DNA from 3 places in the Noviherbaspirillum saxi genome. Region 1 is predicted to be linked to each of the others. Evidence: riboswitches for the same ligand, from Rfam matches in the RefSeq annotation. Region 1 holds a riboswitch; each other region holds the start of a gene.
What was found. Region 1 has a riboswitch for thiamine pyrophosphate ahead of thiC (phosphomethylpyrimidine synthase ThiC). Riboswitches for the same ligand answer to the same signal wherever they lie in the genome.
Positions count from the first base shown of each region.

Region 2: linked by a shared signal. The riboswitch ahead of thiC (phosphomethylpyrimidine synthase ThiC) and the one ahead of thiC (phosphomethylpyrimidine synthase ThiC) in region 1 are both predicted to bind thiamine pyrophosphate.
Region 3: linked by a shared signal. The riboswitch ahead of D3871_RS17850 (TonB-dependent siderophore receptor) and the one ahead of thiC (phosphomethylpyrimidine synthase ThiC) in region 1 are both predicted to bind thiamine pyrophosphate.

Region 1 covers NZ_QYUO01000002.1:911,315-921,671, forward strand. The annotation lists gene D3871_RS19950 (amino acid permease) at 1-314, shown strand, start outside; gene thiE (thiamine phosphate synthase) at 412-1,053, opposite strand; gene D3871_RS19960 (thiazole synthase) at 1,050-1,862, opposite strand; gene thiS (sulfur carrier protein ThiS) at 1,919-2,119, opposite strand; gene thiC (phosphomethylpyrimidine synthase ThiC) at 2,136-4,049, opposite strand; TPP riboswitch at 4,099-4,208, opposite strand; gene D3871_RS19975 (D-amino acid dehydrogenase) at 4,355-5,674, opposite strand; gene D3871_RS19980 (YeiH family protein) at 5,703-6,767, opposite strand; gene panD (aspartate 1-decarboxylase) at 6,949-7,308, shown strand; gene D3871_RS19990 (SDR family NAD(P)-dependent oxidoreductase) at 7,486-8,268, shown strand; gene D3871_RS19995 (hypothetical protein) at 8,268-8,678, shown strand; gene D3871_RS20000 (YbhB/YbcL family Raf kinase inhibitor-like protein) at 8,777-9,253, opposite strand; gene D3871_RS20005 (CBS domain-containing protein) at 9,268-9,696, opposite strand; gene D3871_RS20010 (thiamine pyrophosphate-requiring protein) at 9,953-10,357, opposite strand, start outside.
Region 2 covers NZ_QYUO01000001.1:3,040,990-3,051,346, forward strand. The annotation lists gene D3871_RS14340 (BPSS1780 family membrane protein) at 1-19, shown strand, start outside; gene D3871_RS14345 (hypothetical protein) at 217-483, shown strand; gene D3871_RS14350 (UvrD-helicase domain-containing protein) at 501-2,774, opposite strand; gene thiE (thiamine phosphate synthase) at 2,882-3,490, opposite strand; gene thiD (bifunctional hydroxymethylpyrimidine kinase/phosphomethylpyrimidine kinase) at 3,487-4,275, opposite strand; gene D3871_RS14365 (thiazole synthase) at 4,275-5,081, opposite strand; gene D3871_RS14370 (endonuclease domain-containing protein) at 5,177-5,560, opposite strand; gene thiS (sulfur carrier protein ThiS) at 5,661-5,861, opposite strand; gene thiC (phosphomethylpyrimidine synthase ThiC) at 5,867-7,780, opposite strand; TPP riboswitch at 7,830-7,947, opposite strand; gene D3871_RS14385 (valine--tRNA ligase) at 8,045-10,357, shown strand, end outside.
Region 3 covers NZ_QYUO01000002.1:423,395-433,751, reverse strand. The annotation lists gene D3871_RS17865 (response regulator) at 246-677, opposite strand; gene pnuC (nicotinamide riboside transporter PnuC) at 1,028-1,633, shown strand; gene D3871_RS17855 (AAA family ATPase) at 1,630-2,166, shown strand; gene D3871_RS17850 (TonB-dependent siderophore receptor) at 2,163-4,316, opposite strand; TPP riboswitch at 4,365-4,464, opposite strand; gene D3871_RS17845 (replication initiation protein) at 4,547-5,953, opposite strand; gene D3871_RS17840 (AAA family ATPase) at 6,491-7,672, shown strand; gene D3871_RS17835 (ParB/RepB/Spo0J family partition protein) at 7,683-8,654, shown strand.

The DNA.
Region 1 (10,357 bases):
TCGTCTACCTGTTGATCGCCGTTTCGCAATTGCGCATTCGTGCCCGCCTAGAAAGAGAAAGCCCGGAGCGCATCAAGGTCCGCATGTGGCTGTACCCATATCTCACTTACTTCGCCATCGCCGCGATGTTGCTCATCCTCGGCGCGATGAGTGTGTCGCCCGATGCCGAACAACGCCTGTCGTTCTGGTTCGGCTTGGGCAGCGTCGGTGTATTGATGGCGCTCTATGCACTGACGCAAAAGATGCGCAAGATCGATCCCAAGGCCTTTGTCGCCTGTCCGGCTGCGGTCGATCAATCGCAGCTCGGAATCTGAGGCTCCGATAGGCTGCATAAAAAACGGATGGGGTTGGGGCGCGATGCTTGCGCTTCCAACCCCATCCGTTTTTGCCGTGGCAGCATGATCGCTGTGCTTATTCGTAGCCGATACTTTCCGTTGACGCCGCAGTATCGAACAGCGCGACAAAGTCGCGTGCGGCGGCAAGCGGATTCTTGGCCAGATAAATGCTGCTGATGGCCGCGACCATATCCGCACCGGCCACAAGCAGCGGTTGTGCATTTCCCGTCGTCATGCCGCCAATGACCACAAGCGGAAGCCCGATCTGCGCCTTCGCCCGGCTGACGATGCCGGGAGAAGTGGTGCTGGGATATTTCTTCACAAGCGAGGGATAAAAGCCGCCAAACGCCACATAGCTCGCGCCCGCTTGCCGGGCTCGGCAAGCGATGTCAAGGTCGCCATAGCAGGTCGCACCGACGATCTTGTCACTGCCGATGGCCGAGCGGATGGCGGCAATCGGCGTATCGTTGGCGCCGACATGTATGCCATCGGTATCGAGTTCAATGCAGAGTTTGACGAAGTCGTTGACGATGAATGGTCGTGCATAACGGCGGCAAAGCGCTTGCAACTGCGAGGCCTGTTCGTAGCGCAGTGCCGTGTCGGCCGTCTTGTTGCGGTATTGCACGAGAGAGGCGCCGCCGGCCAGCGCCTGTTCGGTGATGTCGAGCAGCTTCGCCGTATCGTGCCAGTCCGGCGTCACAAGATACAAGCCTCTCATGTCGTGCGTCCTTCCATCGGTGATGATGGCGATGCCGCAAAGCGCTTGGGAATGCGTCCGGCCAGATAGGCATCGCGCCCGGCTTCGACAGCGAGCTTCATAGCACGCGCCATGCGGATCGGATCCTTCGCGCCGGCAATTGCGGTGTTCATCAATACGGCGTCGCAACCCAGCTCCATCGCAATGGTTGCATCCGATGCGGTGCCGATGCCTGCGTCGACCAATACGGGGATCTTCGACTGTTCGATGATCAGCGACAGGTTCCACGGATTGAGGATGCCCATGCCGGAGCCGATCAGCGAGGCCAGCGGCATCACCGCGACGCAGCCCAGGCTTTCGAGGAGCCTGGCCTGGATCGGATCGTCGCTGCAATAAGCCATTACATCGAAACCATCCTTGACGAGAATTTCCGCTGCCTTCAGCGTTTCCGGCATGTTCGGGAACAGCGTCTTTTCGTCGCCCAGCACTTCGAGCTTGACGAGCTTGTGGCCGCCCAATAGCTCGCGCGCGAGTTGCAAGGTGTAGACCGCGTCTTTGGCGTTGTAGCAGCCTCCGGTATTGGGAAGGATCGTGTAGCGCGACGGCGGTACGTAATCCAGCAGGTTGGGTTCATCGGCCGCCTGGCCGATGTTGACACGCCGGATCGTGACCGTGACGATCTCGGTGCCGCTCGCTTCGATGGCGGTTCGCGTTTCTTCCAGGTCGCGATACCTGCCGGTGCCAACCAGCAGGCGGGAGCGGTAGGTCTTGCCGGCGATGGTTAGTCCATCGTGGGCCGGGCGGCCTGGAATGTCTTGATCAGGTGTCATGCGTGTCTCCGTTTGAGATAGGATGGTTTTCGGTGCATATCGTTATGTGCGACGCCCTAACCGCCACCGATGGCGTGCACAATCTCGACGCGGTCGCGCGGCTGCAGCAGGTGCTGTTGCCACTGGTAGCGCGGAACGATATGGCGATTGATGGCGACGGCAAGTCCTTTTCCCTGCAAGCCGATAGAGGTGACCAGGTCCTGCACGCTGCACGGAGCCGTGACCGGATGCGCTTTTCCATTCAAGTTGATTTCCATGTCGTGGCCTTTCCGTTTACTGCTTGCGATAGAGTTCGGCGCCGCTCTTGACGAATTCGACCGCCTTGACTTCCATGCCTTTCTTCAGCGCCTGCTCATCCGAAATGCCCTGGCTGGCCGCATAGTCGCGCACATCCTGGGTGATCTTCATCGAGCAGAAATGCGGGCCGCACATCGAACAGAAGTGCGCGACTTTCGCCGAATCCTTGGGCAAGGTCTCGTCATGGAATTCGCGCGCCTTGTCCGGATCGAGACCGATGTTGAACTGGTCTTCCCAGCGGAATTCGAAACGCGCTTTCGACAACGCGTTGTCGCGGATCTGCGCGCCCGGATGCCCCTTCGCAAGATCAGCCGCATGCGCCGCCAGCTTGTAGGTGATGATGCCTTCCTTGACATCGTCCTTGTTGGGCAAGCCCAGGTGTTCCTTCGGTGTGACGTAGCACAGCATCGCGGTACCGTACCAGCCGATCATGGCCGCACCGATGCCGGAGGTGATGTGGTCGTAGCCCGGTGCGATGTCGGTGGTCAGCGGCCCGAGCGTATAGAACGGCGCTTCATGGCACTGCTCCAGCTGCAAGTCCATGTTTTCCTTGATCAGGTGCATCGGCACATGGCCGGGCCCTTCGATCATCACTTGCACATCATGCTTCCAGGCGATCTGCGTGAGTTCGCCCAGCGTCTTCAGTTCGCCCAGCTGCGCTTCGTCGTTGGCATCGTAAATCGAGCCCGGGCGCAAGCCGTCGCCCAGCGAGAACGACACGTCATAGGCTTTCATGATGGCGCAGATATCTTCGAAATGTTCGTACAGGAAGGATTCCTTGTGATGCGCGAGACACCATTTCGCCATGATCGAGCCGCCGCGCGACACGATACCGGTCATGCGCTTGGCCGTCAGCGGCACATATTGCAGCCGCACGCCGGCATGGATCGTGAAGTAGTCGACGCCTTGCTCGGCCTGCTCGATCAGCGTGTCGCGGAAGATTTCCCAGGTCAGGTCTTCGGCCTTGCCATTGACCTTTTCCAGCGCCTGGTAAATCGGCACGGTCCCGATCGGCACCGGTGCATTGCGGATGATCCATTCGCGCGTTTCGTGGATGTGCTTGCCGGTCGACAGGTCCATCACGGTATCGCCGCCCCAGCGGATGGCCCAGGTCATTTTTTCGACTTCTTCGCCGATCGACGAGGTGACGGCGGAGTTGCCGATATTGGCATTGATCTTGACCAGGAAATTGCGGCCGATGATCATCGGTTCGATTTCCGGGTGATTGATGTTGGCGGGAATGATGGCGCGGCCGCAGGCGATTTCGGAGCGCACGAATTCCGGCGTGATCTCGGCAGGAATCGCCGCGCCGAAGCTGTGGCCGGGATGCTGGCGCCCCATCAGGTCGGCCAGTTTTTGTCCCATCGGACCGGAGGCCTTGAGGCCGTCCAGATACTCGCGCCGGCGCAGGTTTTCGCGGATCGCGATGTATTCCATTTCCGGCGTGATGATGCCCTGGCGCGCATAGTGCATCTGGGTCACATTCTTGCCGGCCAGCGCGCGGCGCGGCTTGCGGTGCAAATTGAAGCGCAGCTCGGCCAACTTGGGGTCGTTCAGGCGCTCGACGCCGTAGTGCGAGGTCGGGCCGGGCAATTCTTCGGTATCGTGGCGTTCGGCGATCCAGCCGGCACGCACTGCGGCCAGCCCGGAGCGGATGTCGATCTTGACCGCCGGGTCGCTGTAGGGACCGGAGGTGTCATAGACGGTGATCGGCGGGTTCTTTTCCGCGCCGAACGATGCCGGCGTATCGGCCTGGCTGATTTCGCGCATGGGCACGCGAATATCGGGGCGCGAGCCCTGGACATAAATCTTGCGGGAATTGGGCAGCGGCTGGATGGCGGCTTCGTCGACCGTGGCGGTCGCGGCGAGGAATGGCGGATGGGCGTTCATGTTGCTCCTTTGCTAAAACGATAAAGCGAAGGAGCGGCGGAAGAGTGGGGCGTATTTCCGGTTGCTTCCCTTCGCTGGCATTATCCAGATCAGGTTCAAGGGTATTTCTCACCCGGCGGTAGCCTGTTTCCAGACTTGCCAGGACCCCTAGCTTTGCCGGCATGAGCCGGCGGGTGTTGCTACAACTAAGCAGGTCCGCAGAAATTTTTTGACACGTCGTGTTCAGTACTCCCTTCTCCCGCAAGCGGGAGAAGGAGCGAAATACAAATGCAGCGGGTTTTGTCAAAAAATTTCTGCGAACTTGCTTAACTGGTTCGAGCCATGCTCGTTTGTATCCGCCGTGCGGGCGATACGCGCGGCATGCCCGTAAAAACAAAATCGACTTCGGGCCGACGACCGCTGACGATGTCCGCAATCGCACGCCCCGAGCCGCAGCCCATGGTCCACCCCAGCGTGCCGTGTCCGGTATTGAGGAAGAGGTTTCCGAACTTCGTCTTGCCGATATACGGCACATTCGATGGCGTCAGCGGGCGCAGACCGGACCAGTACACCGGGTTGTCGTAATCGCAGGCATCTGGAAAGAGTTCGCGTACGCGCCGCGTGATCGCGTCGCATCGGGTGTCGTTCAGTTCCCGGGTGTAGCCATTGAGCTCGCAGGTGCCGGCCACGCGAAGCCTGTTCCCGAGCCGCGAAAATACCAGCTTGCATCCATCGTCGGTCAACGACACGGTCGGCGCGGCATTTCCATCGACAATCCGGTAGGTCGCCGAATAGCCCTTGCCGGGATAGATGGGCAAGGCGATACCGAGCGGCTTGAGCAAGGGCGCGGAAAAGCTGCCGGCTGCGACCACATAAGCGTCCGCGCAAAGCAGTTCATGCCGCCCTTGCGCGTCAATGATTTCCACGCCCTTGATCCTTGCACACGTGCCGCCGCCCTCGGCCAGCAGGCGGGTCACCGTCGTGTTGAACCGAAAATCCACGCCGGCCGCCGCCGCCCTGGCTGCCAGCGCCGTGCTGAATTGATGGACATCGCCCGATTCGTCTGTCGCAGTGAAGTCGCCGCCGACGATCTTGTGGCGCAGATGCCTTAGGGCCGGTTCTACGCTCACCACGCCGTCGGCGTCCAGCGAGTTGCGCGGACAACCCAGCTCGCGCATCAGTGCGGCGGCGTGCAGCGACTTGCGGAACTCCCGTTCATCCGTATAGAAATGCAGGATCCCGCGCTGAAGTGCGTCATAGCTTATCCCGGTCTCGGCACGTACCGCGTGCAGCGTCTGGCGGCTGTACTCGGCAATCGCCACGATCTGTCGAATATTGTCGGCCACGCGCCCAGCTGTGCATTCCCGCAGAAAGCGCAGGCACCAGGCCCATTGCTGTCGGTCCCAGCGCAAGCGCAGCAAGAGCGGGGCATCTTCCCGTCCCAGCCATTTGACGATCTTGAGCAATGTTCCCGGATTGGCCCAGGGCTCTGCATGCGACACTGAAATCTGGCCGCCGTTTGCAAAGCTGGTTTCCATCGCGGCACCCGGCTGGCGTTCCAGTACCGTCACCTGGTGCCCGGCCTTGCGCAAGAACCACGCTGACGCCGTACCGACGATGCCGGAACCGAGAACGATGACTTTCATGGAATTCTCCCTGCGCAGTGAATGGCAATCATCGGCCCAGCAGCAGGGCGCCTGCCACCAGTAGTGCGATCCAGACCGTTTCCATCATCAGCATAAACACGGGACGCCAGCCGAGCGACGCGAGCGACTGGAAAGAGGTCTTCACGCCGAGGGCGGCAATTGCCGTGACCAGGCAGGCGCGGGAGGCATCGTTGATCCAGCCGCTGACCTGTTGCGGGATAAAGCCCATGCTGTTGGTGAGCACCAGCCAGACGAAGCCGATCAGAAAGAACGGCACCAGCGGAGGTGCATCGATTTCGGTCTTGCCATCCTTGCTTTTGAAGAGGATAGCGAGTGTCAGCACCACGGGTACAAGGCAGGCCACGCGAGTCAATTTGACGAAGGTGGCGACATCGCCGGTGTGGTTGGAGACCAGATAACCGGCACCGACAACCTGCGCCACGTCATGAATGGTGCCGCCGATGAAGACGCCCGCTTCGGTCATATCGAGTCCGAGCAGTTTGACCAGCAACGGATAGATGATCATCGCAAGCGTCGACAGTGTGGTCACGCCAACCACCGTGAGCAGGGTGAACTTTTCGTTTTCCTTGGTTTGCGGCAGGACCGCCGAGATCGCGAGCGCCGCCGACGCGCCGCAGATGGCGACCGAGCCGCCCGACAGCAATCCTTCGGTCGCCGGACGCTTGAGCCAGCGCGACAGCAGATAACCGAAGCAGATCGTCAGGATGAGGGCGCCGATCACGATGACCAGCGGCGCGATACCGACCGAAGCGATCTGCGCAAAGGTGATACGCGCGCCCAATAGCGCGACGCCGGTGCGCAGCAGGACCTTGGAACAAAACTCGATTCCGGGCTGGGCATTCGCATCGTTTGCCAGGAAATGGAAGGCAAGGCCGAAGAACAAGGCGTAGAGCAGTTGCGGACCGCCATAGCTCGTCGAAATGAAAGTCGCCGACAAAGCAATCGCGGTTGCCACCGCGATCCCCGGCCAGTTGCGCCGCACTGAGCGCGGCCGCCAGATTGCGATGGCGGAAGAGAGATAGGGAATGTTCATGTAGGGCGGGCGTGAAGTAGCCAAGGATGGGGATTTCATGAACCAATAACCTTAAATATTAAAAAACGGCACAAAATATCTCGTTTTTTATAATATACTCGCCCAACGGCTTTTAAAGCAAACCTTTTCTTTAATTTGGAATGATTTGTTCCGTTATGTGAGATTCAGATTGCTAGATAGACAGTGCAGTGACGCAACTTTCAACCTACAGGACTAACCCATGCAAAGAATCATGCTGCGCTCCAAGATCCATCGAGTCGCCGTTACGCAATGCGACTTGCACTATGAAGGTTCCTGCGGCATCGATGAAAACCTGCTTGACGCCGCCGACATCCGTGAATTCGAGAAGATCGACATCTGGAACATCAACAATGGCGAGCGTTTCTCCACTTATGCGATCAAGGGCAAGAGAGGCAGCGGAGAAATTTCGCTCAACGGCGCCGCATCGCGCAAAGCCCATTTGGGAGATCTGCTCATCATTGCCACGTTTGCGCCGATGAGCGACGCGGAGTCCGAAACCTACGTGCCGAAGATTGTCTTTGTCGATGAAAGCAACCAGCTTGCCGCCTTGAAAACCTGAGCCGCTAGTTGAGACAGGAGTTTCGTGTACGGTCGATGCTGTCTGACGGCGCCAACAGACTTACCTACCTGACGTGGTCGATGTATGGAACCGCAGCTGCCTGCATGGATCACATTGTTCATATACGGCGACGCTCCGCCGCCGTGTATGAACTGGAGGGCGGAACTGGAGAGCGCTATGGCAGAACAACGATTAAGCGGCGAGCTGGCGATCGTTACTGGTTCCGATTCCGGTATCGGACAGGCGACTGCAATAGCATTTGCAAGGGAAGGAGCGGACGTGATCGTGACCTATCTGCATGACAGAAAGGGCGCGGAACGCACGGCAGGAGAGATCGAGGGTGCCGGCCGGAAGGCGGCGGCGTTTCAGCTTGATCAGCGGGATTCAAAAAACGTGCAGCGGTTTTTCCAGGAAGTAAAGTCAACAATGGGAGTGCCGACCGTCCTCGTGAATAACGCGGGAATCGATGCCTTGGGCAAGCCGGTCAAGGACATGACGGACGCGGACTGGGACGATGTGATCCGGACCAACCTTTCCGGCCCCTTCTATTGCTGCCGAGAATTCATTCGCGGAATCGATGGTACCGGCCGGCACGGCACCATCATCAATATCACCAGCGTGCACCAGGAAATTCCGCGCGCCGGCGCATCCGGCTATGACGCCTCCAAGGGCGGCTTGCGCAACCTGACGACGACGCTCGCGCTGGAACTGGCGGAAAAAAACATCAACGTCAACAACATTGCTCCAGGCATGGTGTTAACACCCATGAACCAGTCTGCGGTTGAGGACCCGGAAGTGCTCAAGCGGCAGGTGCAATCGATTCCGATGAAGCGTGCGGCGAAGCCCGAGGAAATAGCCCATGTCGCCGTATTCCTGGCTTCCGAACAGGCGCGTTATATCCATGGCGCTACGATCTTCGTGGATGGCGCACTCATGCTGTTTCAAGGGCAAGGCGCGTAATGATGCACCATGCGGCTCCCATCTGCATCCCGATCATCGCCCTGCTGATGGCGTGCCCGGCATCGTCCCTCGCGCAAGCGGCGCCCGGCGAGCGGGCACCGGTTGATGCCGGCGCTATCATTATGCCGCCGAAGACCGATCCTGGCGCCGTGACAAGGCCGCCTGAAAACGCGGACCCCAAGGCAATTGACCGACCGCCGAACAGGGGCAGTCCAGGATTAACGGAAAAACCACCTACGGGCGCCGAACCGCGAGCCGCGGTGAAGGGCAGGAAAATGGACGGAGCGGGCGGCCGCCAGCCAGGGAAAACGCAGAATCGCAATGAAGCGACAGCGGTCACACGTGAGGAATCGAAGGAGGACGATTGCCGAGGGCCCGCCGATCTTTGCAAGCAGCAATCGCCGCGTTAAAGTCGGTCTTGCGCCGAACTCGGCTACTTGATCGGTGGTGGCGCGCAGCTCGACGAGCTGGTCAGGGTGAAAGCGCTCTAAGTGCCTTTGCGACCTTGTCATTGCTTGCGTTGATACGTGCCAATCAACTCTGCCGTCGCGACAACGTGAGCTTGCATCGCTTGCTGCAATTCGCTTTTGGCCGGATTGCCGAGATCGGGCAGGATGGCATCCAGTGCATAGAGCCGATGGAAATAGCGATGCTTGCCGATCGGCGGACAAGGACCGCCGAAGCCTGGACGTTTCCAGTCGTTCAGCCCTTCCAGCGTTCCGGCAGGAAGGTGCTGCGGTGACGCGCCGGCGCCGATTTCTATCACGTGGGCAGGGATGTTATAGAGGACCCAGTGGGTAAAGACGCGCTGCGGCGCCGCAGGGTCCGGTGCGTCGGGATCCTCGATAATCAGGGCAAGACTTTTCGTTCCGTCCGGCACTCCGGACCAGGACAGCGGCGGAGATATTTCACTGCCATCGCAGGTGTGAACAGGGGGAATGTCGGCGCCGTTCTCGAAGGCAGACGAAGTAAGCCTGAAGGTCATGATGAAAGTCCGGTTCAATGCGGGCGCTGCCCGCCGCCCGCGGTTTGCGATGCAGGTTGTGAAATCGAAGAAAGCGCTTCGGCGGCGGAGTTCGGTTCACTGGCATCACTGACGTCCCCGAGCGATACGATGCCAACCAGGCGCTTATCCTGATTCAGAACCGGCAGCCGCCGAATCTGCAAGTCTCCCATGTTACGGGTCACTTCTTCGACATCGTCATCTTCAAAGCAGTATTTCACGTCCTGTGTCATGACGTCACGGATCGTCGCGGTGTCGGTTTTACCCTGCGCAAGTGCACGAACGACGATGTCCCGATCCGTGATCATCCCTACCAGGCGATCGTTTTCGCCGACTGGCAGGATGCCGCAGTCGCAATCGGCCATCATTCTGGCTGCATCGACAATGCTTTGATCGGGATTCGCGATTTGTACATCGCGTGTCATTGCTTCTGCTACCCGCATGATATTGCTCCCATGAATACTCCAAAAGCACGCCCTTCAAGTACGCGGACATCGGTCGATGGCTTTCCGTCTGCCGCTGCGGCATGAAGATAAGGAGTGACTTCAGCGCTTGACGTTTGTTCAAACTTTTTCGCCTGTTTCGGTGATACGAAAACAGCTCTTCCGCACTGGAAACCGTTATCGTAATTCATGGGCCACCGTTGCATCGTCCCGTTACGAAGCGGCCATTTCGCCAATCTTATTTTCTTTTTCCTGGAAACATGCTGTCCCACCATTCCCTGGCTGAAGCAATCACGGTGCCCAGTGCATCCGGGTCGCGATGGAGCATGGCCGTCATGTAAGCCTTCGCCTGCTTGGCAGAGATATGCGGCGGCAGCGGCGGGACATCCGGATCGGTCACCATTTCGAGAACGGTCGGGCAACGCGACGATAGCGCGGCTTCCCAGGCCGGCCCGACCTGTTCGGGGCGGTCAACCCGTATTCCATGCAGGCCAAGCAAATCGGCGTACGCCGCATATCGAAAATCCGGCAGGTTCTGCGACGCCTCAAACTTGGGATCGCCCTCCATAGCACGTTGTTCCCAGGTGACCTGGTTCAGGTCGCCATTGTTGAGCACCATGACCACCAGGCGCGGATCGCGCCA
Region 2 (10,357 bases), on a different contig from region 1:
AGCTGCCATACCGGAATAAGGCTTTGCGGTTAGTGTCGAGAGGCAACAAAGTAACTATACTTCCCTTGTCTCCCCGACCGGTTGCATCAGGCATCCATTCCGCAAAGGAATTCCGATGATCAAGAAGATCGGAATCCGCCGGCTCAAGCTGGGCCACGACTGGGCGGCTTCGAATGGTGCAAATTCCATTTCAATCCGCAGCATGTGCAAAGCTTCATGCGTTGCGTCGGCATTTATCCGGTGGGTACGCTGGTGCTGCTGGAATCGGGCCGTCTTGGTGTCGTGACTGAGCCGCATGAGACCAATCTGCTGGCGCCGAAGGTCAATGTGTTTTTCAGCACCAAGTCCAACACCTATATCAAGCCGATACAGGTGGATTTGTCCAAGCCGCTGGGCATGGGCGGCGGCGACAAGAGTGTCAGCCATCAGTCGCCGGAAAAGTGGCGTGTGGATCCGATGAAGTTTTTCAATCTTTCAGCGTAGCCACGATGCCGATTTCGCTATCCGCCCACCCGTTCCAGCTTCGCGATATTCAAATCCAGCAGCTTCATCCCGTGCCTGCCGAAATTGATATGCGCGCGTGAATTGGTGCCGCTGCCTTCGATATTGACGATCACGCCTTCGCCGAACTTCTGGTGCGCCACGGTTTCGCCGATGCGCCAGCCGACATCCTTGCGCACGAAGCTTTGCGCGATGGTGTTGACGCCGCTTTCGGGCGCATCATCCCATGCCGACTTCTTGTTGCCGAACCAGTGGTGCTGCAGCTTGGGCGACAGCCATTTCAGCGCGCCTTCCGGCAGTTCATCGAAAAAGCGCGACTTCATGTTGTAGCGCGTCTGGCCATGCAGCATGCGGGTCTGCGAAAAGCTCATATACAGCCGCTTCTTGGCGCGCGTGATCGCCACATACATCAGGCGCCGCTCTTCTTCCATGCCGCCTTCTTCCTTCGCGCTGTTCTCATGCGGGAACAAGCCTTCTTCCAGGCCGGTGATGAATACCGCATCGAATTCCAGGCCCTTGGCGGAATGCACGGTCATCAGCTGCAGCGCATCCTGGCCGGCCTGCGCCTGGTTGTCGCCGGCTTCCAGCGAAGCATGCGACAGGAAGGCCGACAGCGGTGACATTACCGTGGGCAGTGGCGCGTCAGCATCGATCACTTCATCGCCATTGGGCAGCGGCGTACCGGCGGTGGCCTGTGCCTTCGGCCCCAGGAAAGCCGGCGAATCGATACCGAAACCTTCTTCCGACACGAACAGCATCGCCGCACTGACCAACTGCTCCAGGTTTTCGATGCGGTCGGCGCCTTCCTTTTCGGTCTGGTAATGCGGAATCAACCCGCTCATGTCGAGCATGACCTTGACCATTTCCTGCAGCGGCAGGTTTTGCGTTTCAAAGCGCATCGCCTCGACCAGCTTGACGAAGGAACCGAGCGACGAACCCGCCTTGCCCGCAACATAAGGCACTGCCGCATACAGCGAAATGCCGTACTGGCGCGAGGCATCCTGCAGCTGCTCGATCGAGCGCGCACCGATACCGCGCGTCGGAAAATTCACCACGCGCAGGAAGGCCGAGTCGTTGTGCGGATTGTCCATCAACTGTAGGTAGGCAATCGCATGCTTGATTTCAGCACGTTCGAAAAAGCGCTGTCCGCCATACACGCGGTAGGGAATGCCGGCGGTGAACAAGGCGTGTTCGATCACGCGCGACTGCGCATTGGACCGGTACAGGATCGCAACCTCGCTGCGCAGCGCGCCCTCATTGATCAGGCTCTTGGCTTCCTCGATGATCCATTGCGCTTCCTGGATATCGCTGCTGGCTTCATAGATGCGGACCGGCTCGCCATGCCCCGCGTCGGTGCGCAGGTTTTTGCCGAGACGCTTGCTGTTGTTGGCGATCAGCGTATTGGCGGTATCGAGGATGTGGCCGTGCGAACGATAATTCTGTTCCAGCTTGATCAGGTTTTGCACGCGGAATTCGCGTTCAAAGGCAACCATGTTGCCGACATTGGCGCCGCGGAATGCATAGATGCTCTGGTCATCGTCGCCGACCGCGAATACGGCATTGTGTTCGCCGGCCATCAGCTTGAGCCAGTTGTATTGCAGGTTGTTCGTGTCCTGGAATTCGTCGACCAGGATATGGCGGAAGCGCGATTGATAATGCTCGCGCAACGGCTGGTTGCGGCTCAGCAGTTCATAACTACGCAACAAGAGTTCGGCAAAGTCGACCACACCTTCGCGCTGGCACTGATTGTCATATGCGTCGTAAAGTTCGACGAAGCGGCGATTGTATTCGTCATGCGCTTCGACATCCTTGGCGCGCAAGCCCTGGTCTTTTGCGCCATTGATGAAATACATCAGATTGCGCGGCGGGTATTTTTCATCGTCGACATTGAGCGCCTTGAGCAGGCGCTTGATCATCGATAGCTGATCGGCGGAATCGAGAATTTGAAACGTCTGGGGCAAGCCGGCGTCGCGATAGTGGGCGCGCAACAACCGATTGCACAAGCCGTGGAAGGTGCCGATCCACATGCCGCGTGTATTGATCGGCAACATTGCGGACAGGCGCGACAGCATTTCCTTCGCGGCCTTGTTGGTAAACGTCACCGCAAGAATGCCGGTTGGAGAAACCTGTCCGGTCTGCACCAGCCATGCGATACGTGTTGTCAGAACGCGGGTCTTTCCGGAGCCCGCACCGGCCAGGATCAGCGCCGGCTGCGCCGGCAAAGTGACTGCCGCAAGTTGCTCGGGATTGAGATTATGGAGAAGATTTTGCATCCACCGATTATAAGCCCGTGGCGCAACATGCTCGCGGCAATATCGGCTGCCACATGCCCGCATGGACCGGCATGTTGACAGTTTGCTTAGGCAAACTGTCAAGACTGCTATGCGAACAGACTGGCGAAACCACGCGCCGCAGTTTCGGGATCATCCACCATATATACACTGCTGATCGCAGCCACCATGTCGGTACCAAGCGCAACCAATGGAGTTGCATTTTCCCGGGTCATGCCACCAATGACGACGTTGGGCAAAGGCACTTCGGCCTTCGCCTCGGTGATGATTTCGGGCGACGTATGGAAGTCGTATTTCTTTACGCGCGAAGGATAAAAGCCGCCGAATGCCACATAGCTTGCGCCGGCGGCATGCGCCTCTTGCGCAAGCGACAGCGTGCCGTAGCATGACGCGCCGACAATCTTCGTCGGCCCGACCATCGCACGTGCCTGCGCCACTGACGCATCGGTGCCGCCGACATGAACGCCGTCGGCATCGATCTCTATGCACAGTTCCACATGGTCGTTGATGATGAAGGGGCGTGCATAACGGCGGCAGAGTTGCTGCAACGCTTGCGCCTGCTCGCGGCGCAACGCGGCCGCTGCGGTCTTGTGCCGGTATTGCACCAATGCGGCGCCGCCACGCAGCCCCGCTTCCGTTACCCGCACCAGTTCTTGTGTGTCATCCCAATCGGGTGTGACCAGATATAAACCTTTCATGCATTGTTCTCCAAAGTCGCACTGCGGTCCGGAATACGCTGACCGTCGGCGATCGCGTACGAAGATATCAGCGCATGCTGGCAATATGCCTGCGCCGATTCAAGTGCCTCGGACATCGGTTTGCCAAGCGCCAGCAAGGCCGCGATCGCCGACGCCAGCGTGCATCCGCTGCCGTGAAAATGTCCATTCAGCCTGGGCCAGGTCCAGGTGTGCTGACCGCCATGCGAATACCAGCGGTTGACGACATCGGGTTCCTGACCATGCCCGCCCTTGATCAATACGTTGGGGCACTGGAACAAAAGCTTGTCGGCCTGTGCTTCGATGCGGCGCTCTCCGCCGCACAGCACTTCGGCCTCGGGCAGGTTGGGCGTGATTATCGTCGCCAGCGGCAGTAGCATTGCCATCGCCTGCAAGGGATTGTCTTGCGACAAGGTATCGCCATGGCCGCTGGCCAGCACCGGATCAAGCACCACATGCAGATCCGGCTTGCGTTCCCTGAGCAATTTGATCGTTTCGGCGATTGCCTCGGCGTTGGCGCGGTTGCCAACGATGCCGATTTTCACCGCGGCCACGTCTATTTTTTCAATCAATACCTGTGCCTGCCGCTGCACCAGTTGCGCCGATACGGCTTGCACCTGATACACCCTGTCATTGTCCTGCACGGTAAGCGCAGTAATGACTGACAACGGGTGCGCACCCAGCGCGGCGATAGCCTGAATATCGGCCTGCACGCCGGCTCCGCTGCTGGGATCGGATCCGGCGAACACCAGCACGCTTGGTCGCATCACGTTGCCCGGCCTTCCATCGGCGACGATGGCGATGCGGCAAAACGCTTGGCGATGCGCCCGGCGAGATAGGCTTCGCGCCCCGCTTCAACCGCCAGCTTCATCGCGCGCGCCATGCGGATCGGGTCGCGCGCACCGGCGATCGCGGTATTCATCAATACGCCGTCGCAACCGAGTTCCATCGCAATCGCCGCATCGGAAGCGGTCCCGACACCGGCATCGACCAGCACCGGCACCTTGGCCTGCTCGATGATCAGCGACAGGTTCCATGGATTGAGGATGCCCATGCCGGAACCGATCAGCGACGCCAGCGGCATCACCGCGACGCAACCGATCTGTTCGAGCATCCTTGCCTGGATAGGATCGTCGCTGCAATAGACCATCACATCGAAGCCATCCTGCACCAGGGTCTCGGCAGCCTTCAGGGTTTCCGGCATGTTGGGAAACAGGGTCTTCTCGTCCCCCAAAACTTCCAGCTTGACCAGCTTGTGGCCGTTCAACAATTCCCGCGCCAGTTGCAAGGTGTAGACCGCATCCTTGGCGTTGTAGCAGCCTGCGGTATTCGGCAGGATGGTATAGCGCGAGGGCGGCACCACATCGAGCAGATTCGGCGCGCTTGGGTCTTGCCCAATGTTGACGCGCCGGATTGCCACAGTAATGATGTCGGCGCCGCTGGCTTCGGTCGCGGCACGGGTTTCTTCCAGGTCGCGGTATTTGCCGCTGCCGACCAGCAGGCGGGAGCCGTAGGTCTTGCCGGCGATGGTGAGCCCCTGATCGCTCTGAGTGATGCTGTTTTGATTGCTCATGAAATCTCCTTAATGCACTGAGTTTTTTTGCCAACTATTCAGAGAAGAATGTGATGGGCACAGTATCCTTGCCATAGCTACGCTCTCCCTCCCCTTCAAGGGCACCCGGCATAGGGGGAGGGCTGGGGTGGGGATGGGTTCAAAACATTCCAAATCATCTGAACCACTGCATCTGTTTCGGTCAACACTTCGTTATTCCAAAATCGCAAGACAGTGAATCCAGCGATAGACAACTTCGCCGAACGAATTTCGTCGTACTGATGGTTCTCCACGTGCTGAGACCCATCGACTTCAATAACAAGCTTCCGTTCCAGACAGACAAAATCCAATACGTAGGTATCGAATGGATGTTGGCGTCGAAATTTGCAGCCCAGTTGTTCTCGACGCAAACGCTGCCACAGCTTTTGTTCGGCGTCGGTCATTGTTTTTCTCAATGACTTTACGGCGGGTCTGACAAATGTGTTTGTTTGTCCTTGCATTACTTACCCCATCCCCACCCTACCCCTCCCCTTGAAAGGGAGGGAACTTCAAGGTCTTGCCAACTTGCAGTTAAAAATCGGCCTCTGAAAGTCTCACTATTCAACCACCACCAATCGCACGCACGATATCGACCCGATCGTTCGGACAAAGCAGCCGTTCAACCCACATCTGCCTCGGCACGACTTCGCGATTGATCGCCACTGCCAGCGACTTGCCAACCAAATCCAGCGAAGCAATTAATCCCTGCACGTTTTCATTGTCGGCAACCGCATGCGGCACACCGTTCAATTCAATCTCCATGGCCCTTACTGCTTGCGATAGATTTCGGCGCCGCTCTTGACGAATTCGACCGCCTTGACTTCCATGCCTTTCTTCAGCGCCTGCTCGTCCGAAATGCCCTGGCTGGCCGCATAGTCGCGCACATCCTGGGTGATCTTCATCGAGCAAAAATGCGGACCGCACATCGAACAGAAATGCGCGACTTTCGCCGAGTCCTTGGGCAAGGTCTCGTCATGGAATTCACGCGCCTTGTCCGGATCGAGACCGATGTTGAACTGGTCTTCCCAGCGGAATTCGAAACGCGCTTTCGACAACGCGTTGTCGCGGATCTGCGCGCCCGGATGCCCCTTCGCAAGATCAGCCGCATGCGCCGCCAGCTTGTAGGTGATGATGCCTTCCTTGACATCGTCCTTGTTGGGCAAGCCCAGGTGTTCCTTCGGTGTGACGTAGCACAGCATCGCGGTACCGTACCAGCCGATCATGGCCGCGCCGATGCCGGAGGTGATGTGGTCGTAGCCCGGTGCGATGTCGGTGGTCAATGGGCCGAGCGTATAGAACGGCGCTTCATGGCACTGCTCCAGCTGCAGGTCCATGTTTTCCTTGATCAGGTGCATCGGCACATGGCCGGGCCCTTCGATCATCACTTGCACATCATGCTTCCAGGCGATCTGCGTGAGTTCGCCCAGCGTCTTCAGTTCGCCCAGCTGCGCTTCGTCGTTGGCATCGTAAATCGAGCCCGGGCGCAAGCCGTCGCCCAGCGAGAACGACACGTCATAGGCTTTCATGATGGCGCAGATATCTTCGAAATGTTCGTACAGGAAGGATTCCTTGTGATGCGCGAGACACCATTTCGCCATGATCGAGCCGCCACGCGACACGATGCCGGTCATGCGCTTGGCCGTCAGCGGCACATATTGCAGCCGCACGCCGGCATGGATCGTGAAGTAGTCGACGCCCTGTTCGGCCTGCTCGATCAGCGTGTCGCGGAAGATTTCCCAGGTCAGGTCTTCGGCCTTGCCATTGACCTTTTCCAGCGCCTGGTAAATCGGCACGGTCCCGATCGGCACCGGCGAATTGCGGATGATCCATTCGCGGGTTTCATGGATGTGCTTGCCGGTCGACAGGTCCATCACGGTATCGCCGCCCCAACGGATGGCCCAGGTCATTTTTTCGACTTCTTCGCCGATCGACGAGGTGACGGCGGAGTTGCCGATATTGGCATTGATCTTGACCAGGAAATTGCGGCCGATGATCATCGGTTCGATTTCCGGGTGATTGATGTTGGCGGGAATGATGGCGCGGCCGCAGGCGATTTCGGAGCGCACGAATTCCGGCGTGATCTCGGCAGGAATCGCCGCGCCAAAGCTGTGGCCGGGATGCTGGCGCCCCATCAGGTCGGCCAGTTTCTGTCCCATCGGACCGGAGGCTTTCAGGCCCTCCAAGTACTCCTTGCGGCGCAGGTTTTCCCGGATCGCGATGTATTCCATTTCCGGCGTGATGATGCCCTGGCGCGCATAGTGCATCTGGGTCACATTCTTGCCAGCCAGCGCGCGGCGCGGCTTGCGGTGCAAATTGAAGCGCAGCTCGGCCAACTTGGGGTCGTTCAGGCGCTCGACGCCGTAGTGCGAGGTCGGGCCGGGCAATTCTTCGGTATCGTGGCGTTCGGCGATCCAGCCGGCACGCACTGCGGCCAGCCCGGAGCGGATGTCGATCTTGACCGCCGGGTCGCTGTAGGGACCGGAGGTGTCATAGACGGTGATCGGCGGGTTCTGTTCCGCGCCGAATGACGCCGGGGTATCGGACTGGCTGATTTCGCGCATCGGCACGCGGATATCGGGGCGCGAACCTTCGACATAAATCTTGCGGGAATTGGGCAGCGGCTGGATGGCGGCTTCGTCGACCGTGGCGGTGGCGGCGAGGAATGGCGGATGGGCGTTCATGTTGCTCCTTTGCTAAAACGATAAAGCGAAGGAGCGGCGGAAGAGTGGTGCGTGTTTCCGGTTGCTTCCCTTCGCTGGCATTATCCAGATCAGGTTCAAGGGTATTTCTCACCCGGCGTGCGCTTGATTCAACAATTTCAAGCGGGCCAGGACCCCTAGCATTGGTCATGTGGCATGACTTCGGCGAATTATACGCGGATCTGCGCGGATGTCAGCCATCGCGTCCTTTATAATGGTTAGTTTCGCAGAAACATAAGTTAAATCATGGAATTAGCCAAGTCTTTCGAGCCCGCCGAGATTGAGAAACACTGGCATACGGAATGGGAAAAGCGCGGATACTACACCGCGACCACCGATGCCGGTAAACCTGCATTCAGCATCCAGCTGCCGCCACCGAATGTCACCGGCACGCTGCATATGGGACATGCGTTCAACCAGACGATCATGGATGGCCTGACCCGTTACTACCGGATGCGCGACCACAATACCGCCTGGATTCCCGGTACCGACCACGCCGGCATCGCGACGCAGATCGTCGTCGAACGCCAACTCGATGCGCAAAAGATTTCACGCCACGACCTCGGCCGCGAGAAGTTCCTGGAAAAGGTGTGGGAGTGGAAAGAGCATTCCGGTTCGACCATCACCGGCCAGATGCGCCGCATGGGCGCATCCACCGACTGGAGCCGCGAATACTTCACGATGGACGAAAAAATGTCCAAGGCCGTGACCGAAGTCTTCGTACGCCTTCACCAGCAGGGGCTGATCTATCGCGGCAAGCGCCTGGTCAACTGGGACCCGAAGCTGCTCACCGCAGTGTCCGACCTCGAAGTGGTATCGGAAGAAGAAGACGGCCACATGTGGCATATCCACTATCCGCTGGCCGATGGCAACGGCCACATCACGGTCGCGACGACTCGTCCGGAAACCATGCTGGGCGACGTCGCGGTTGCGGTGGACCCGACCGACGAACGTTACACCGCGCTGGTCGGCAAGCTGCTGAAGCTGCCGCTGACCGGACGCGAAATTCCAATCATCGCCGACGAGTACGTCGACAAGGAATTCGGCACCGGCTGCGTCAAGATCACGCCGGCGCACGACTTCAACGACTATGCGGTCGGCCAGCGCCACAATCTTGAAAAGATCAGCATCCTCACGCTCGATGCGAAGATCAATGAAAACGGCCCGGCCAAATACCATGGCATGGACCGCTACGATGCGCGCAAGCAGATCGTGACCGACCTTGAGGCCGAAGGCTTGCTCGAACTGGTCAAGCCGCACAAGCTGATGGTCCCGCGCGGCGACCGCACCGGCGTCGTGATCGAGCCGATGCTGACCGACCAGTGGTTTGTCGCGATGAGCAAGCCGGCGCCGGAAGGCACGCACTTCCCCGGCAAGTCGATCGCCGAAGTCGCCCTCGAAAAGGTGTCCGGCGGCGAGATCAAGTTCGTGCCCGAGAACTGGGCCACGACCTACAATCAATGGCTCAACAATATCCAGGACTGGTGCATCTCGCGTCAGCTGTGGTGGGGCCATCAGATCCCGGCATGGTATGACGACGAAGGTAATATCTACGTCGCGCGCAACGAAGAGGAAGCGCAGGCGCAGGCTGGCGGCAAGACGCTGAAACGCGAAAGCGATGTGCTCGACACCTGGTTCTCGTCCGCGCTGGTGCCCTTCTCTTCGCTGGGCTGGCCGGAAGAAACGCCGGATTACAAAATGTTCCTGCCGTCGTCGGTGCTGGTCACCGGCTTCGACATCATCTTCTTCTGGGTTGCGCGCATGGTGATGATGACCACGCACTTCACCGGCAAGGTGCCATTCGATACCGTATACGTGCACGGCCTGGTGCGCGATGCGAGCGGCCAGAAGATGTCCAAGTCCAAGGGCAATACGCTGGACCCGATCGACCTGATCGACGGCATCGATGTCGAAGCGCTGGTTGCCAAGCGTACCACCGGCCTGATGAATCCCAAGCAGGCGGAAAGCATCGCCAAGGCGACGCGCAAGGAATTCCCGAACGGCGTTCCGGCCTTCGGTACCGATGCGCTGCGCTTCACGATGGCAAGCTATGCTTCGCTCGGCCGCAACATCAACTTCGATCTGAATCGCTGCGAAGGCTATCGCAACTTCTGCAACAAGCTGTGGAATGCAACGCGCTTTGTGCTGATGAATACCGAAGGCAAGGATTGCGGCTTCGATGGCGCATCCTGCGGCGAAGGCGGACGCGATTTTTCACAAGCCGATCGCTGGATCGTATCGCTGCTGCAGCGTACCGAAGCCGACGTGGAAAAAGGCTTTGCCGATTACCGCTTCGACAATATCGCTTCCGCGATCTACAAGTTCATCTGGGACGAATACTGCGACTGGTATCTCGAAGTCGCGAAGGTACAAATCCAGAATGGCAATGAAGCCCAGCAGCGCGCAACGCGCCGCACCTTGCTGCGTGTGCTCGAAACCGTGCTGCGCCTGTCGCATCCGGTCATTCCATTCATCACCGAACAGCTGTGGCAAAAGATTGCGCCAATGACCGACCGCCGGCTCGATGCAGCCGGCGAATCGATCATGCTGCAAGCCTAC
Region 3 (10,357 bases), 490 kb from region 1:
GCAGTTCCATGCAAGATACGAAGGAAATGATTCTTGTGCAATGTGACGCGAAGATGACGGCGGCGTGGTGGCGCTTACGTCGGTTTCATCCTCGGCCACCAGAATGGTCTCGACTGAGCCGAAAATCGGACCGGCTTCCGGTTTAGCGGTAAGGAAGGGCTTGAACGGACTCGAGCACACGTTGCGGCATGCCGGCGCCCGCCAACGGATCGCTTGGGTCCGAACCTCAGTTCATAGGCTTCAGGTCACCGGCCAGCGATGACAGCGCGGCCTCGACCGGCACGACCCACGCCGCTCTTCACTTCGTCGAGCACCGCCTGGATCTGTGCAAATTTGACCGGCTTGGCGAATATGCGGTCGAACCCTGCCGCGAGCGCCTGTTCATGGGTCTCGGGCGCATCGTAGCCCGTTACCGCAATCAGCCAAGTCCGGTCGAATTCCGCAAGCGACCGGATTTCTCGCGCGACGTCAAAACCGTTTTTCTCACCCGGCATGGTAAGGTCGCAAAAAATAAGATTGGGCGGATTTTCAAATGCGGCGCGCAACCCGGTATTGGCGTTCCATTCGATCTGAACGGTACAACCGAGCACTTCCAGCAGATCACCGAACAGTCTGGCAAGGTCGCAGTTATCTTCGACAATCAGGGCATGCAAGGGGGAAGTATCTGTAATAGCCATATGGATGAGCAGTATGCCGCTTGCCCGAATGAGAGTAGTGCACGTTGATCCATGTTAAATCATTCAATTGAATCGGGTTTGCTATAGATTAAGAGCGTCTATCAAAATGGGAGCAAGCCGCCCAATGCAGGACGCGGCGTTTTGATTCGATAGAGATGTTCTAGGTTTGGCCGCGCAATTGCAGGCATGGCTTGTTATTTCGGCATGCCAAATGATTCCATGCTTGATCGCTTGCGATAGTTTGGACTCCGTCCCGCATCAATGTCCGAAGGCTTTCGTTTAATATACGAAGCCCTGCGCATGGATATCCCGTCGCGCCGACATGACACCTTGCTGCTGCATTCGCCCCTATGAACGACCCGATCGTATTTTCCATTTTCTCAACCACGCCGCTTGAACTGGTGTCGTTCATGCTTGCAGTCGCGACCGTGGTGCTGGGCATTCGCCAGATTCATTGGGCCTGGCTGTTTGCCATTGCATCTTCGGCAAGCTATGCGGTCGTTTTCTTTCAAGCCCGCCTGTATGGCGACATGGGCCTGCAGTGGGTATTCATTGCCACATCGATGTGGGGTTGGTATCAGTGGCTCGGTGTTCGCGGCGCCGCCGGCGGCTTGCGCGTATCCCGCCTGTCGGCAGCAGGTCGCTACTGGGCGGCGGGCGGCTGGATTGCCGGATTTATTTTGATCGCCCTCTTCCTCAAGTCCTACACCGATACCGACGTTCCCTATATCGACGGGTTCCTGACGGCGGGCAGCCTGGTCGGACAACTGTTGCTGGCGCGGAAAAAGCTGGAAAACTGGCATGTCTGGATAGCGGTGGATGCGCTGTATGTCGGTCTGTATGTCTACAAAAACCTGATCCTGACGGCGGTGCTGTATGCCTTGTTCATCTTGCTGGCAACGATAGGCTTGCGTACCTGGAGAACGATAGTCGCAGGCAGCGGAGCCAATGCATGAATGCGATGCAAAAACCGTGGCGCATTGCCATTCTTGGTGCCGAATCCACCGGCAAGTCCACGCTGGCCGAGGCGCTGGCAACGCATTTCCGCACGCTCTGGGTACCCGAATACCTGCGCGAGTTTGTTGAGCTGCATGGGCGCACTCCATACGAAGAAGAACAACTTGTGATCGCCCGTGTGCAGACTGAGCGCGAAGACGCGGCGGCACTGTCGGCTTCGCGCTTTCTGTTTTGCGATACCACGCCTTTGATGACCAGCCTGTACAGCCGGTTTTATTGGGGCCGTGTCGAGCCGCGGCTGGAACGGATGGCAGCGGACCGGCATTATGATCTTACGTTGGTGACTGCGCCGGATGCGCCATGGGTGGCAGATGGCTTGCAACGTGAATCGGAAGCAGTGCGGCAGCAAATCCATACGCAGCTGCTCGCGAAGCTGGCTGCGCTGAATCTGCCGTACTCATTGGTGAGCGGCACTGAGCCGATGCGGCTGCAGCAAGTCGAGAGCCTGCTGCAGCGTCTGACGCCTGCTTAAAAGTCGAACTGGGCAGACAGCTTGAAGGTGCGGGGAGCGCCCGGAAACAGGTATCCACCCAGGGCTTGGGTGACATCGCGCCAGTAGAACTTGTCGGTCACGTTATCAATGCCGAAGCGCAACGTCGTCGCCGTGCCGCCCACGCGCGTCGCATAGCGCGCTCCGAGGTTGAACAAATGATAGCCGGGGACCGTCACGCTGTTATCGGGATTGAATGCCTTGCTGCCCGCGTAATGCCAGCTGCCATTGAGCATCAACCCCGGCACGGCCGCCAGTGCATAGTCCGCATACACAACCGACTTGAGATTGGGAACATTGGTGACACGCTTGCCATCGAGCGTGGCGGTGCCGGTATTTTGCTGGCGGGTATGCAAGGCGGCGATGCTGGCACCGAGCATCAGATTGCGCGTGGCCTGTCCCTGCAGCGACCACTCGATGCCCTGATGTTCTGCATTGCCGTTACGCACATAGGTAAATCCCGCATCGGTGTACTCCAGCGGTTTGCGGATACGGAACAGTGCGGCAGACATTTGCCAGCCATTGCCGAGAGAAGTCTTGGTACCGAGTTCAAGCTGATACGACTTGCTCGGATCCAGCGCCACATTGGCATTAGTCGTCAATAGTGGTGCAATGCCGCCATGTTCCAAGCCTTGCGCATACGATCCGTACATGGTCCAGCTCGCCTGCGGATTGAACACCAGTGCAAGATTGGGCAAGGTATAACCGCGCTCATGCGCACTGTTGAGGGTGCCAGTCGCATCATACTGATCGCGTTCGATACGCGTGTGACGCACGCCGGCATGCAGCTTGAACTGCGGCGAGAGCGCGATCACATCACGCACGAACAACGAATGCTCGCGCCCGCTGCGACGCAAGCGTATCGGGCCGGTGGTGATGGTCGATGCGGGCACGACGACCGGTGAAAAAATATTGCTGGTGCCATTCGCTGCGGAGCCGAGGCAGTCGAGGGTGCCGTACACGCAGTCGCCGAAGTCGTCGCGGCGACGCAGTGTCGAGACGCCTGCTGCCAGTTCGTGCTGCAGCGCGCCGGTCGCGAATCTTCCTTGCACAATGGCTTGCGACGCGAGCAAGGACTTGCGTTCGTTTTCGCTCTGGTAGTCGTACACATCATAGTCGCCATTGGCGCAGAAGCCCGGAAATAGTCCGCTCGCTGCACAGCCAAACGGGAATGCGGCAAAGTCGTCGCGCCGAAAACCGTGACGGTTGACGGCCACCACCGTGGTCCAGTCGGGCGTGATCTGGTATTCGAATCGCAGCCCGAGATTGGTGCTGTCGGTTTCAACCGGCCGGCTCCATGGCTGGTTGTTCAGCATGGTGCGCGCCGAGATTCCCGTCGGCAGGTCGGTACCATTGATCAGTTGAAAACCGGGGGCGCTTAGCTGCGACTTGTGCTGGTAATCGAAATCGAGTTGCAGCAATGCCTGCGGCGTCAGTCGCCAGTCGAATGCGCCGCTCACGAACTGACGTTCACCGTCGGCGCCGCGCACATAGGAACGCAGCTTTTCGGCGGCTGCATTGATGCGGTAGCCGAAGCGCTTGTCGTCGGAACGACCGCCCAGGTCGAGCGCGCCGTACAGCGTGCCGCGCTCGCGCGCTTCCAGCGTCACCGACCACAGCGTCTCGTTGGTGGGGCGCTTGGTGACATAGTTAAGTATGCCGCCCGGCGTCGCGATCCCGGCCTGCAAGCCGGCCAAGCCTTTCAATATTTCAATGCGCTCCTTGTTCTCGAGCGGGATGGCGGCATCGGCAGCGATTTCCAGGCTGTCTTTGCGATAGCTCGCCGCATTATCGAGAGTAAAGCCGCGGATGGAAAACTGCTCCGCATAGCCGATCGCGTTATAGGCGTCGTTGACGCTGGCATCGAACCGGGTCAGATCGGTGGTCTGGCGTATGGCCTGATCCTGCATTTGCTGGCGCGTGATCACGGTGATCGAAGCGGGCGTCTGCTGCAAGGGTATCTGGCCGAAACTGCCGAATGTCGGGGCTTCGGCGTCGTCGGCGGCAATGCGCGGCGCCGAAACGGAAACGGCAGGCAAAACGGTATCGGACTGCGCCTGTGCGGCGACGGGCAAAACCAATGCCTGTGCAGCGGAAAATGCAAGAAGAAAACGGGTTTTCGGTAGCGGCATGATGGGCTCGGTCACGTAAATGCAGTGCCAGCGACGGAGCAAACAAAGAAGTGCGGCTTTGCGCTTCCCTACGCTGGCGTTATCCAGATCAGGTACGGAGGGTGTCTCTCACCCAAAGACATCGTCTTCAGGACCCCTAGCATGGAACGAATGCTATCACGAAGCTTTCATGTTCATATGCCGCAGGCTGCGGTCAATGACGCCGGTGTGATCAGCGCAGTAGGTTCATTTCAGCCCTTGATCACGCCGAGATCGACCCGACCCTTGCTGGTATAGCGCTGGTCGGCCAGGCTTTGCTGCTCATTCTTCATGCGAATGGCGAGGTCGGTCAATTCGTGGTCGGTCGGTTTTTCCCATCCGTCTTCCCACACCGAATTGCCGAGAAACTTGAGGAAGACCGGCCGCACGATCTGGCTCGAAATCCCTTTCGACTGGAATGCCTTGCGAATCGCGCCACTCGCCGGCAGCGCCTCCTGTTCAAAGCGGGCAATCCATTCGATCTGATCGGCTTCCGGCATTTCCTGGAACATTTCATTCAACAGCGTGCGCTTCATTGCCATGAACTGTTCTATCAGTTTCAAGCGTTCGGCCTTGGTGTCGTAGACCTTGCGTGCGGGCGCTGCGACCGGCTTTTCCGTGCCGAACTGACCGGATTGCAAAATGGCGGTCAGATATTTTTCCGGCGTGCGCACCGGCTCCATGTTCGTACGACGGTGCCGTTCATTCATCACCGTGATCGCATCGTCGACCGCTTTCGCGCCATAGCGCAGCAACAGTTTTTCAGCCCTATCCTGGGGAATGCCGGCACGGATGATGTTGCCGATCGTCTTCAGGTCGACTGGTTCGATCGGCCTTTCCGTCGGTGCGAGCAGCGCTTGCTTGCGTTTGACCTTGAATTGCAAATCCTGCACCGAGCGGCCGCTCTTGTGCTCGATCAGTTCGATGTCGAGATCGGTGACTTCATTGACCTTTTTGACCGCCTTCTTGACGACATCGCGATTAAAGATCTTGTACTCCTGATAAGCGCTTGCCGGGCTGTCAGGCGCGCCGGTCAGCACCGGTCGCCACCATGCCCATGCCTGCCGTGCCGTAAGGCCGCCGGGATTGTCGGCATAACGACAACATATTTCATAGAGGACGAGCGATGCCATCGTGTTCAGCGCGGCCAGCACCTGCAAGGACATTTTTGCAAAGCGCTGGGGATCGAGCAGCTCTTGCTTGATGTTCGGGGCGTAGCTCCATTCGAGCGTCAATTCATTCCCGCGCTGAATCAGGTCCGCATGGGCAATCAGGGCCGAGATACTCCAGCGGGCGCCTTCGCCTGTGGTTGGGGATTGCCATTCGACACCGGTGGTCGCCATCTGGCGAAAATACTGTTTGATGACTTCCGTATTGTTGGAATTGAAGTCGATACCGATAGCAATCTCTGACAGGCGCGCGCGATACCGCTCTTTTTCCACCCCTTGACGCTGGGCGAATTGAAGCATCACGTTGTAGATCTTGCGCGCAGTCACGGTGATGCGTTCGGATTTGGGAACGATCGCCAATGTATTGACCGGTTTGCGCAACAAATAATCATGCTCGGTACTTTTCGTACCGGGTCGGGTTTTCTTTGGCGCTGTGGCGGGCTCCGTCATTGTGCTTCGGGTTCAATTTGTTTACCGAAGTCTATAGTGAGCCGATGTGAAAAGCAAACTCACCTTGGAAATCAACGCCTGTTTTTAAGGTGAGAATAAGTGCACGCCAGCTTAGTGTCGATCCTCCCAAAAGATCTCACCTATTGATGATGGGTTTTTTTCGCTTTGTTTGCCGACGTTTGCGCCATCGCAACCCCATATCCACTCACCACATACCCCAAAGCTTCTCACCAATATCCCCAAATTATTTCACCTTAGCTCCCAAATGTTTTCACCATAGGCCCCAAATGTTCTCACCGAAAATGATCTAAGCCATTGATATTTAAGTATATTCTTCCTCCTATAGTTCTTAAAGAGGTGTTAGGTTTTTTTATTTCTTTTAGCCAAGATTGTGCTATCCGCTTACAATTCAGGAGTTCTTGCGGAAATATTTTACGGTTTTCATGAAAAAAATAGATTTTCGAAGAATTTCTAGTTACCGAGGAATAGGTCTATATCGTAAAATAAAGTCTTATTTTCAAAACCTACGGGAAACTTATGATTGCGCCGAATGTTAACAGTGCTCAGAAAATTCATATCAGCGACATTGTCGAACAGGCGGAACGGGCGGCGCAGATGGTTAACCAGATCCGTTCGCGCATGCTGGCACCGAATGCGAACAAGAACCCGCCCGTATTTTCATTGACCCAGCTGGCGAGTTTGTGCGGAATTGACAAGGGACAAGTAGCGTATCGTATCAGCAAGGGTGATCTGCCGGCCGGCCAGCTTAACGACAAGGGATCCCGACGCGAGTTTTCCCTTCGCGAAGCAAGAATCTGGGTACAACAGTACCGGGCAACCCATTTGCGCCCCGACGGTGCTCGCGCTATTACGCTTGCAGTTGGTAATTTCAAGGGTGGTGTCAGTAAGACCACCACGGCGATGGTGATGGCGCAGGGATTGAGTCTGCGCGGTCATAAGGTTCTGGTCGTGGACGCCGATCCTCAGGGTTCTTTGACCACGTTGTTCGGCATCATGCCGGATACGGAAGTGTCCGAAGAGCAAACGATCGCTCCCTTGGTTTATGGCGACACGACCTCGATTCGTCCTTCCATTCAGTCGACCTATTGGGACGGCATCGATCTGGTCGCTGCGTCAGCCAGTTTATTTTCTGCAGAGTTTGTATTGCCGTCGCGGCAAATGAAGGATCCTGAATTCCAGTTTTGGGATGTATTGAACCTCGGTCTGGAAGACGTGCGTGACGATTATGACGTCATCATTATCGACACGCCACCATCGCTCTCCTATGTGACGATCAACGCCTTCATGGCCGCGGATGGCTTGATGGTTCCCTTGCCGCCGAACGCATTGGATTTTGCAAGTTCGGCACAATTCTGGAGTTTGTTCAGCGACCTGGCGTCGAATCTGGTCGAGAGCGCTGGCATCAGCAAAACCTTCGATTTCATCCATGTCTTGCTTGCTCGCGTGGATTCAGCCGATGTCGCCAGCGATGTCGTGCGTTCCTGGATTTCGGCAACTTACGCAGAAAAGGTTTTACCGGTGGAAATTCCTAAAACCGCGGTCACATCGTCTAGTTCTGCGGAATTCGGCACCGTGTATGACATCAGCCGTTACGACGGCAGCATGAAAACCTATAGCCGGGCACGTGACGCCTATGACAGGGTCAATGACTTGGTTGAGGTTTCAATTCGCAACTCTTGGATATCCCAGCTAGCGTAAGGAGAGTGTGATGTCGATTAAGGATAGATTAGCGAAAAAGACCGAAGGTTTGCTTGTCCCGGGCAAAGCGGATTCCGGCAGTGCGACTGCGCCGCTGCGTACCGGTCCTGGCCAGATGCTGATGGTGAATTCGTTGATGAAGGAAAGCAACGAAAAGATGGCAGTCCTTGAGGCCAGGTTGAAGGAGTTCGAAGGAATATTGCCGGTACGCCTTATCGATGCGGATAAAATTCTTCCTTCTAAATGGGCAAATCGGGATGTCCGTAGCTACGATTTGGCCGCTTTTGCGTCGCTCAAAAGCGAAATAGCCGACGCAGGAGGGAACGTCCAACCGATCAAGGTACGTCCGCTGAAGGATGGGTCGGAACGATATGAAGTCGTGTTTGGACATCGCCGCCATCGCGCCTGCGAAGAACTTGGCTTACCGGTTTTGGCATTGGTAGAGGAAATCAGCGATCAAGAGCTGTTCAAGGAGATGGATCGTGAAAACCGGACACGTGCCGATTTGTCCCCCTGGGAACAAGGTGTGATGTACCGGCGGGCATTGAACGAGCAATTGTTTTCATCGCAGGATCAGCTTGCGAAAGAGGTCGGTGTCGATCCAGGGAATTTGAGTAAGGCGCTACGCTTGGCAAACTTGCCTGAAGCGGTTGTCCAAGCCTTTCCTTCCCCGCTTGATTTGCAGTATCGCTGGGCCAAGACCTTGAATGATGCGTTGCAAAAGGATCCTGAAGGGGTGCTTGCGCGTGCGAAAGAGCTGGCAGAAAATCGCGAGATGGCGCAGACGGCAAAAGAAGTGATGGAAATCCTTAGCGCTGAATCGGCAGTGACCAATACAGATGAAATTCTTGTGAATGGAAAAGTCGTGGCAAAAGTTTCTATGCATGGCGGTCGAGTCACCGTGCAGTTTTCCAAAGGCGCGCTTAGCGCCTCTCAGGTAAAAAAAATCGATGATGTAGTTCGCGCTCTTTTTAGTGACTGAGTGTTCCTGCCATGTTTCATCAAAAGGGGTTGTACGGTACAACCCCTTTTTTTATGTTCAGAATTTGTTGCTTTCTGCCGAATGGCAAAGTGACTTGATTGAATAGTGAGTCTCGTTAACGGAGATCGATTGGTTTCGCCACCCATCTCCGCCCATAACGTGACATGTGCCTTTTGCGCTTTCCACGTGCAATCGATGTAAATAACAATGCGTCGGCTCTTCCTGCGCCTTGCCAGTCGAAAAATCCATCAATTTCTATTTGTCACGTACGGGTCGGAATGGGTATAAGCGTTCGCCTTTCAAGGCTGATAGTTTTTAGGGCGACGACCAGTTGAGGGCTCTTCGTTTGCGAGGAAGCCTTATCTTTCCTTGGCTTTAAAAAATATTCGGGCAGCGCTGAAACCATTTCTTCCTGCCTTTGGCCCGCCACGGAACATGATTCACCGGGATAAAATCGTCCATTCATCATCATAGTTGCGGACGAATAGATCTTTTGTACGGTACAAGCGAAACTATATTGCCAGCACAATTAAAAGCCGACTTGTACCGTACAAGCAAGATCAAGAACTTCCGGATTAATACTTCCCAAAACTTCTCACTTATTGATCGCCTGCGGAATAAATTCCTATAGGCTCATGCATGACTCATACATCGCCGCCAACTTGCTATTGTTCTGAGTAAGAAGTTCGTTGAAAAATAAAACTGATGCAATGGGCGTCAGCCGAGGCGCAAAACGAAGCAAGGCCCGGGTGCCTTGGGAGTATTTGAACGCGGCCGGCAAGGCGAAGGATGACAGCCATTTCATGGGTTTTATTCGGTGAACTTCTATCTCAGGACAGTAGGTAGCTCCAAGCGCCAATGGCAATTGAGTGGTCTCAGACTTCGGAAATACAAACGGCTGCACTTGTAGATGAACAATGCATGCAACATCTGAGAGATAAACAGCCTTCCCAAAACTTCTCACCTTAGCTACTACTGCGAACGCTCAGACACGGGTCATCGCTCAAAGCTGCTGCAACAAGCGACAACCTGTAACCAAGACAACGCCTCTCCTGGATCGAAAGCGCGTAATGCAGTCATTGGCGCTATATTCGTCTCGTAGCAAGCGGTTCCTGAAGAGCAACTCAAAATAAAGGGACAAAAATAAACGCACGCTAACACCGAGGCCATGTTTTATGCCGATGGAGAGTCCCAAAAATTCTCACCTGTGTCTTTCGGAACCAGGATAAAAACTCACGTTGTGTAATGCCGCTGATTCCCAAAAGTTCTCACCTACGGAAAGGTGCAAGTCCTGTCAAAGAAAATTTTCTCTCTCTATCTGCCTCTCAGGCGATCCCTCAAGCAACTTTTGACGACGCCCCCTAACCCTTGCAGGGGTAGGATCCCTGCGGCGAATCGCTATCACGAGTACAGGACATGACTTGTGGGTAATGATCAGCCTACGCCGGGCGCCCCTAGCCCTCCCCCTTAGAGGAAGAGGGAACCGTTCGTTATCGCTTTTGACGACATGACATGAATGAATATTTGAGATAGATATTTATTCGGCATCCGCTCTACTGAACTTTCAACGATCTTTAAAAGCGTGGGTTTTACATCCAGCCTGACCCGGCAAAACGCTGGAGCAGATTTCACTGCCCGAAACTACTCTCGCCTTTCAAAACAGCATCCTGTAAGTCCTTGATAGCAAAGACAAACCAAGGTGG